Regions from separate parts of the Streptomyces sp. RLA123 genome, predicted to be linked through region 2. Evidence: predicted binding sites of a transcription regulator. Region 2 holds the regulator's gene; the other holds the start of a gene.

Region 1 (4,448 bases), 800 kb from region 2:
AGGAGAAAGGGCCTCGCCTGACATGGCTGCGCAGACTGTTGTCACCGACGTCGCGTCCACGAATTCCCCCTTCGGACCCGCTTCCGCACTGTCCTGCCGCGAGTGCGGCGAACGTTTCCCGCTGAGTCCGGTCTTCGCGTGCGAGAGCTGTTTCGGGCCGCTCGAAGTGGCCTATGACCTCCCCGCCGGCGATGCCGAGACGCTCCGCAAGCGGATCGAGTCCGGGCCGAACAACATCTGGCGCTACGCGCCGCTGCTGCCCGTCCCCGCCGACGTGGCCTCCAAGCCCAACCTGAACCCCGGGTTCACCAAGCTCGTCAAGGCCGACAACCTCGCCCGCGAGCTGGGCATCACCGGCGGCCTGCACATCAAGGACGACTCCGGCAACCCCACGCACTCCTTCAAGGACCGCGTCGTCGCCATCGCCCTGGAGGCCGCCCGCACCTTCGGCCTCACCACGCTGTCCTGCTCCTCCACCGGCAACCTCGCGGGCGCGGTCGGCGCCGCGGCGGCCCGCGCCGGCTTCCGGTCCTGCGTCTTCATCCCGCACGACCTGGAGGAGGGCAAGGTCGTCATGGCCGCCGTCTACGGCGGCGAACTGGTCGGCATCGAGGGCAACTACGACGACGTCAACCGCTTCTGCAGCGAACTGATCGGCGACCCGATCGGCGAGGGCTGGGGCTTCGTCAACGTCAACCTCCGCCCCTACTACGGCGAGGGCTCCAAGACGCTCGCGTACGAGATCTGCGAGCAGCTCGGCTGGCGTCTGCCGGACAACCTCGTCATCCCGATCGCCTCCGGCTCCCAGCTGACGAAGATCGACAAGGGACTGCAGGAGCTGATCAAGCTCGGTCTGGTGGAGGACAAGCCGTACCGCATCTACGGCGCCCAGGCCGAGGGGTGCTCCCCGGTCTCCACCGCCTACAAGGCCGGGCAGGACGTCGTGCGCCCGCAGAAGCCGAACACCATCGCCAAGTCGCTCGCCATCGGCAACCCGGCGGACGGCCCCTATGTGCTGGACATCGCCCGGCGCACCGGCGGCGCGGTCGAGGACGTCACCGACGAGCAGATCGTGGACGCCATCAAGCTGCTCGCCCGCACCGAGGGCATCTTCGCGGAGACGGCGGGCGGCGTGACCGTCGGCGTTCTGAAGAAGCTGATCGAGAGCGGGCAGTTGGACCCGGCCGCCGAGACGGTCGTCCTCAACACCGGTGACGGACTCAAGACCCTGGACGCCGTCGCCGCGACCTCCCGCCCCACGGCCACCATCCGCCCGAGCCTCGACGCGTTCCGCGCCGCCGGCCTGGCCGGCTGACGCCGTCCGCCGATCGCCGACCGTCCCGATACGAAGGTGAACCCCGCATCATGAGCGCGAACGTCCGCATCCCCACCATCCTCCGCCCCTACACCGGCGGCCGGGCCGAGGTCCCCGCCGACGGCGGCACGCTGGCCGAGGTCATCGAGTCGCTGGAGAAGGACCACCCCGGCATCTCGGCCCGTGTCCTGGACGACACGGGCAAGCTGCGCCGCTTCGTGAACGTCTATGTCAACGACGACGACGTGCGCTTCTCGGAGGGCCTTCAGACCGTCGTGGCCGAGGGCGCGTCCGTCTCCATCATCCCGGCGGTCGCCGGGGGCTGTTGAGCCGTCTGCGCCGCGGAACGCACAGGGGTGCCGGGAGTTGCTCCCGGCACCCCTGTGTGCGTGAGAGGTAGTTGAAGGGCTGTACAGTTACTTCGGAGGCTCGCAACCCCCTGCAACGCTCTGCGTAAACCCTCTTTCCGCGGCGTCCTTGTCGACGATTTATCGCCAAATTCCCGCGATGATTGTCGTGTTGGCGACATATGTCCCGCCCGACTTGCCCCGGTTTATTGGCCGTTGGAGCCGTTCTTCCCTTTTTCCGTGCCCGGATTTCTCGTCGGATTGACCTGTTGCAGACAGCGTCCGTGCAGATACATTCAGCCGCGGTCGACGCGTTCCGGCGCACGCCCCCTTGGCTGTAGGGGGTGAGGTCTGACCCGGGTCCGCGAGGTGTGGGCCTGCGAAGGGCCGGCAATAGGGGAGTAAGGAATGGCTCAGGGCACCGTCAAGTGGTTCAACGCGGAGAAGGGCTACGGCTTCATCGCGGTCGACGGTGGTGCGGACGTCTTCGTGCACTACAGCGCGATACAGATGGACGGCTACCGCACCCTCGAGGAAGGTCAGCGGGTCGAGTTCGAGATCTCGCAGGGCCAGAAGGGGCCGCAGGCGGACATGGTCCGCCTCGCTGCCGGCTGACGCCGCGCATCGGCCACGGAGCGCTTCGTACGAACGCGCTCAAACGTACATGTCAAGGCCCGCCCTCTTAACGGGGGCGGGCCTTCGTCTGTCCTCCCGCCGTCGCCCGCCACCGTCCGCCCCCGGTGGCGGGCGGGTGGATCCCCGGTAGGCGGCGGGCGACCGGCCGAGCGGCTTGCACTCTCCTAGGGCGAGTGCTAATCATTGGCGTTAGCACTCTGACGTTGAGAGTGACAAAGGACCGAGTGGGTGAGGCCCGTTCGACCGTCGGAAAGGAACCGGCGGGAGGGGGGCCGTCCGTCGCGGGCGCCGGCGCGGTCCTGGAGTAATCCTTCCCCGCAGCCGTGTGCCGCGAGGGGACCCCAAGTCCGGGAGGACCACTTCACATGGCCAAGATCATCGCGTTCAACGAGGAGGCACGGCGCGGTCTCGAGCGCGGGATGAACCAGCTCGCCGACGCCGTCAAGGTCACCCTCGGCCCCAAGGGCCGTAACGTCGTCCTCGAGAAGAAGTGGGGCGCCCCCACGATCACCAACGATGGTGTGTCCATCGCCAAGGAGATCGAGCTCGAGGACCCGTACGAGAAGATCGGCGCCGAGCTGGTCAAGGAGGTCGCGAAGAAGACGGACGACGTCGCCGGTGACGGCACGACGACCGCGACCGTCCTCGCCCAGGCGCTGGTCCGCGAGGGCCTGCGCAACGTGGCCGCGGGTGCGAACCCGATGGCCCTGAAGCGTGGCATCGAGGCGGCCGTCGAGGCCGTTTCCGCCGCCCTGCTCGAGCAGGCGAAGGATGTGGAGACCAAGGAGCAGATCGCCTCCACCGCCTCCATCTCCGCCGCTGACCCCCAGATCGGCGAGCTCATCGCCGAGGCGATGGACAAGGTCGGCAAGGAAGGCGTCATCACCGTCGAGGAGTCCCAGACCTTCGGTCTGGAGCTGGAGCTCACCGAGGGTATGCGCTTCGACAAGGGCTACATCTCGGCGTACTTCGCCACCGACCTGGAGCGTATGGAGACCGTCTTCGACGACCCGTACCTCCTGATCGTCAACTCCAAGATCTCCGCGGTCAAGGACCTGCTCCCGCTGCTCGAGAAGGTCATGCAGAGCGGCAAGGCCCTGCTGATCATCGCCGAGGACGTGGACGGCGAGGCCCTGTCGACCCTGGTCGTCAACAAGATCCGTGGCACCTTCAAGTCCGTGGCCGTCAAGGCCCCGGGCTTCGGCGACCGCCGCAAGGCCATGCTCCAGGACATCGCCATCCTCACCGGTGGCACCGTGGTGTCCGAGGAGGTCGGCCTCAAGCTGGAGAACGCCGGTCTGGAGCTGCTGGGCCGCGCCCGCAAGGTCGTCGTCACCAAGGACGAGACCACCATCGTGGACGGCTCCGGCGACGCCGACCAGATCCAGGGCCGGGTCAACCAGATCCGTGCCGAGATCGAGAACAGCGACTCGGACTACGACCGCGAGAAGCTCCAGGAGCGTCTCGCCAAGCTGGCCGGCGGCGTGGCCGTCATCAAGGCCGGCGCGGCCACCGAGGTCGAGCTCAAGGAGCGCAAGCACCGCATCGAGGACGCGGTGCGCAACGCCAAGGCCGCCGTCGAGGAGGGCATCGTCGCCGGTGGTGGCGTGGCTCTGCTCCAGGCGTCCAACGTCTTCGAGAAGCTCGAGCTCGAAGGCGACGAGGCCACCGGTGCGACGATCGTGAAGCTGGCCCTGGAGGCCCCGCTGAAGCAGATCGCGGTCAACGCCGGCCTCGAGGGCGGCGTCGTGGTGGAGAAGGTCCGCAACCTCACCCCGGGTCACGGCCTCAACGCCGCGACCGGTGAGTACGTCGACCTGATCGCCGAGGGCATCATCGACCCGGCCAAGGTGACGCGCTCCGCGCTGCAGAACGCGGCCTCCATCGCCGCGCTCTTCCTCACCACCGAGGCCGTCATCGCCGACAAGCCGGAGAAGGCTTCGGCCCCGGCCGGCGGCGGCATGCCGGGCGGTGACATGGACTTCTGATCCCGCGAGGGTTCAGCGGTACACGATCGAGGGCGGCACCCCGTGCGGGGTGCCGCCCTCGGGCGTTCCCGGGACCGCCCGGCTAGCCTGGCTCCGTGACGCAGCGAATGGGCACCGTGGTTCTCATGTGCGGCCTCCCGGGAGCGGGCAAGACCACCTACG
Region 2 (4,448 bases):
GAGACGGCGTGCCGGCCCTCGGGGCCGGAGAGCGTGATGCGGTCCGGGCCCAGGGCACCGGGCTCGACGACGAAGACGGGGGCGGTCACAAAGCGCTCCGGGCGGAGTCGAGTTCGGCCGCGAGCAGCCGGACGAGGTCGATGGCGGGCAGGTCCCGGGCCATGGCGTGTCCCTGGCCGGCCCACAGGGCCATCGCCCCGGGGTCTCCGGCCGCGGCGGCCGCCGCGCGCACCGGGGCGGTCAGGAAGTGGATCCGCGGGTAGCCGGGCGGGCCGTACGGGCCGTGCTCGCGCAGGAACCGGTTGACCAGCGCCCGCGCGGGGCGGCCGGTGAACGAGCGGGTCAGCCCGGTCCACGCGAAGTCCGGATCGGTCAGGGCCCGCTTGTGCACCGGGTGCGCCCCCGACTCGGGACAGGCCAGGAAGGCCGTGCCCATCTGCGCCGCGTCCGCGCCCGCCGCGAGCGCCGCGGCGATCTGAGCGCCGCGCATGATGCCGCCCGCCGCGACGAGGGGCAGCGACACGGCCGCCCGTACCTGCGGCAGCAGGGCGAGCAGCCCGGTCTCCGTACCGTCCCGCTCCGGGTCGTCGCGGTGCGTGGACTGGTGGCCGCCAGCCTCGGCGCCCTGCACGCACACCGCAGCGGCGCCCGCCGCCTCGGCGGCCCGTGCCTCGGCGACGGAGGTCACAGTGACGACGGTAACCGTGCCGGCGTCGGCGAAGGCCCGCAGGACCGGGGGCTCCGGGCAGCCGAAGGTGAAGCTCACCAGGGGGACGGGGTCCTCCAGGAGGGCCGCGATCTTCGCCCCGTACGCGTCCTCCAGCACGGCGTCCCCGCCGGTGCCGGGGTCGCCCAGGAACGTGGAGTAGCGGGTGGCCTCGCCGGCCAGCCGCGCGGCGAACTCCTCGACGCGCGCGGGGTCGGCGGTCTCGCGCTGCGGCATGAACACGTTCACGCCGAAGGGCCGTGAGGTGAGCCTTCTCACCTGCGCGATCTCCTCGCGCAGGGCCTCCGCGGTCCGGAAGCCGGCCGCCAGGAAGCCGATTCCGCCGCCCTCGGCCACGGCCGCCGCCAGGGCCGGAGTGGACGTCCCGCCGGCCATCGGCGCCTGTACCACCGGATGCGCGGCGAGGGTCGAGAGATCGGTCAGCGCGGCCATGCGTCCATCGTTTCACGACCCGGGGCGCACAGCCGCGCGGGGCGCGGGCGGATGCCCACGCCCCGCGCGTCGTGCCGCGTCAGGCTGCGAAGAACCGCGCTCAGCGGCCGTTGAAGGCGTCCTTCAGCCGCGAGAACAGACCCTGCTGGCCCGGCTGGAACTGGCCCACGGGCCGCTCCTCGCCGCGCAGCTTGGCCAGGCGCCGCAGGAGGTCCTCCTGGTCCGGGTCGAGCTTGCCCGGGGTCTGCACCTCGACGTGCACGACCAGGTCGCCCCGGCCGCCGCCCCGCAGATGCGTGATGCCGCGCTGGTGCAGCGGGATCGACTGGCCGGACTGCGTGCCCGGCCGGATGTCGATCTCCTCCAGCCCGTCCAGGGTCTCCAGCGGCACCTTCGTGCCCAGCGCCGCCGCCGTCATCGGAAGGGTGACGGTGCAGTGCAGGTCGTCGCCGCGGCGCTGGAAGGCCGCGTGCGGCAGCTCGCGGATCTCCACGTACAGGTCGCCGGCGGGGCCGCCGCCGGGGCCGACCTCACCCTCGCCCGCGAGCTGGATGCGGGTGCCGTTGTCGACGCCGGCGGGGATCTTCACCGTCAGCGTGCGCCGCGAGCGGACCCGGCCGTCGCCCGCGCACTCCGGGCACGGGTTCGGCACGACGGTGCCGAAGCCCTGGCACTGGGGGCAGGGCCGGGAGGTCATGACCTGGCCCAGGAAGGACCGCGTGACCTGGGAGACCTCACCGCGACCGCGGCACATGTCACAGGTCTGCGCGGAGGTGCCGGGAGCGGCGCCCTCGCCGTGGCAGGTGTTGCAGACGATCGCCGTGTCGACCTGGATGTCCTTGGTCGTACCGAAGGCGGCCTCGTCGAGCTCGATCTCCAGCCGGATCATCGCGTCCTGGCCGCGCCGGGTCCGCGAGCGCGGACCGCGCTGGGACGCCGTGCCGAAGAAGGCGTCCATGATGTCGCTGAAGTTGCCGAAGCCCTGGCCGAAGCCCGCGCCCGCACCGCCGCCGTTCGCGGACAGCGGGTCGCCGCCGAGGTCGTAGACCTGCTTCTTCTGCGGGTCCGAGAGCACCTCGTAAGCGGCGTTGATCTCCTTGAACCGCTCCTGCGTCTTCGGGTCCGGATTGACGTCCGGGTGCAGCTCGCGCGCGAGACGGCGGAAGGCCTTCTTGATTTCGTCCGGACTCGCGTCGCGGCGCACGCCGAGCACGGCGTAGTAGTCGGTGGCCACTACGACTCCGCCAGGATCTGTCCGACGTAACGTGCCACTGCGCGTACCGCTCCCATCGTTCCGGGGTAGTCCATGCGGGTCGGGCCGACCACGCCAAGTTTCGCGACCGCCTCGTCGCCCGAACCGTAGCCGACGGAGACGACCGATGTGGAGTTCAGGCCCTCGTGGAAATTCTCGTGACCGATTCGTACGGTCACGCCCGAATCCCCGGCCTCGCCGAGCAGCTTGAGGAGCACGACCTGCTCCTCCAGCGCCTCCAGCACCGGGCGGATCGTGAGGGGGAAGTCATGGCCGAAACGGGTCAGGTTGGCGGTGCCGCCCAGCATGATCCGTTCCTCGGTCTCCTCGACCAGTGTCTCCAGCAAGGTCGCCAGCACGACCTGCACCGACGGCCGGTCGTCGGGCTCGAAGCCGTCAGCGAGGTCCTGCACCAGTTGCGGGACGTCGGCGAAGCGGCGGCCCACCACCCGGCTGTTGAGCCGGGCCCGCAGGTCGGCCAGCACGGTCTCGCCCACCGGCGCGGGGGCGTCGACCAGCCGCTGCTCGACCCGGCCGGTGTCCGTGATCAGCACCAGCATCAGCCGGGCCGGGGCCAGGGCCAGCAGTTCGACGTGGCGCACGGTCGAGCGGGTCAGCGACGGGTACTGGACGACGGCGACCTGCCGGGTCAGCTGCGCCAGCAGCCGCACGGTGCGGGCCACCACGTCGTCGAGGTCCACGGCGCCGTCCAGGAAGTTCCCGATGGCCCGGCGCTCGGCGCCCGACAGCGGCTTGACGTTGGTGAGCCGGTCGACGAAGAGCCGGTAGCCCTTGTCGGTCGGCACCCGGCCGGCACTGGTGTGGGGCTGCTGGATGTAGCCCTCCTCCTCCAGCACGGCCATGTCGTTGCGCACCGTGGCCGGGGACACGCCCAGCCGGTGGCGCTCGGTGAGCGCCTTGGAGCCGACCGGTTCCTCGGTGCCCACGTAGTCCTGGACGATGGCGCGCAGCACTTCGAGCCGTCGTTCGCTGAGCATTGCGGCGTCCACCTCCAGTCGTCCGGTCACCGGTTGCGTCGGTCGTTTTCCCTGCCCTGGCACTCCCGACAAGCGAGTGCCAGCTTTCCCCAAGTCAGTGTACGGCGGGGAGGCAAGACCTCGGCAAGGGCGGTCCGCACCCAGACCCCCTCGACCGGTCACCGTAGCGCGCACGGCCCGCCCCGGCGGATACCGTCGCGGTGTGGAGACGACACCGACGCCGCCGGAGCCCTTCGACGGCTGGGAGCACCTGGCACCCGGGGTCGCGCGGTGCCGGATGCCGTTCCTGGACGTCACGATCGGGGTCGTCACCGGAGGCGAGGGCGTACTGCTGGTCGACACCGGATCCTCGGTCGCCGAGGGGGCCGGGCTGCGCCGGCGGGTCCGGGAACTGACCGGGCGCGACGTGACGCACATCGCACTGACCCACGGTCACTTCGACCATGTCTTCGGCACGGCGGCCTTCCCCGGCACCCCGGTCTACGGCGGGACGACCCTCGGCCCCCACCTCGGCCGCGCGCGCCTCGCGCTGCGCCTGGACGCGATCGAGCACGGCGTCGCGGAGGAGGAGGCGACGGAGGCCGCGGAGGTCCTGGTGCCTCCCGGTCACCTCGTGGACGGCCGCTGGGCGCTCGACCTCGGCGGTGACCGCGAGGTCCTGCTGGTCCACCCCGGTGAGGGACACACCACGCACGACCTGGTGGTGGTCGTGCCCGGGACGCCCGCCGTGGTCTTCTGCGGCGACCTCGTCGAGGAGTCCGGCGAGCCGCAGGCCGGCCCGGACGCCGCCCCGGGCGCATGGCCGGGCACCCTGGACCGCCTGCTGGAACTGGGCGGCGAGACCGCGCTCTACGTCCCCGGACACGGCGCGGTGGTCGACGCGCGCTTCGTCCGCGCCCAACGGGACGCACTGGCCGCCCGGTTCGGATCCGCTTGAGCGGCCCTCCGCGCGGATACGATCCCTGGCATGCGCAGCCGGAACTACGACGCCGATCTCACACCGCCCTGGAAGCGGCCCTCCGTGCCCGCGCCCGAGGTC

Evidence for each region. Region 2 encodes HrcA, which represses chaperone genes, less so after heat shock. Its sites were predicted from a motif close to TTNGCACTCNGNNNNNCNGAGTGCNAA; they were not measured.
Region 1: groL (chaperonin GroEL) is a predicted target of HrcA. The motif match lies at 2,452-2,478, and genes of this name have one in related genera.

Annotation. Positions count from the first base shown of each region.
Region 1 is NZ_JBWDOR010000003.1:4,555,453-4,559,900, forward strand. It holds SAM riboswitch class I at 1-4, shown strand, start outside; gene thrC (threonine synthase) at 23-1,315, shown strand; gene RV983_RS20760 (ubiquitin-like small modifier protein 1) at 1,366-1,644, shown strand; gene RV983_RS20765 (cold-shock protein) at 2,071-2,277, shown strand; gene groL (chaperonin GroEL) at 2,664-4,286, shown strand; gene RV983_RS20775 (P-loop nucleotide/nucleoside kinase family protein) at 4,382-4,448, shown strand, end outside.
Region 2 is NZ_JBWDOR010000003.1:5,351,027-5,355,474, reverse strand. It holds gene RV983_RS24380 (16S rRNA (uracil(1498)-N(3))-methyltransferase) at 1-89, opposite strand, end outside; gene RV983_RS24375 (nitronate monooxygenase) at 86-1,159, opposite strand; gene dnaJ (molecular chaperone DnaJ) at 1,260-2,393, opposite strand; gene hrcA (heat-inducible transcriptional repressor HrcA) at 2,393-3,409, opposite strand; gene RV983_RS24360 (MBL fold metallo-hydrolase) at 3,612-4,346, shown strand; gene RV983_RS24355 (DUF3097 domain-containing protein) at 4,377-4,448, shown strand, end outside.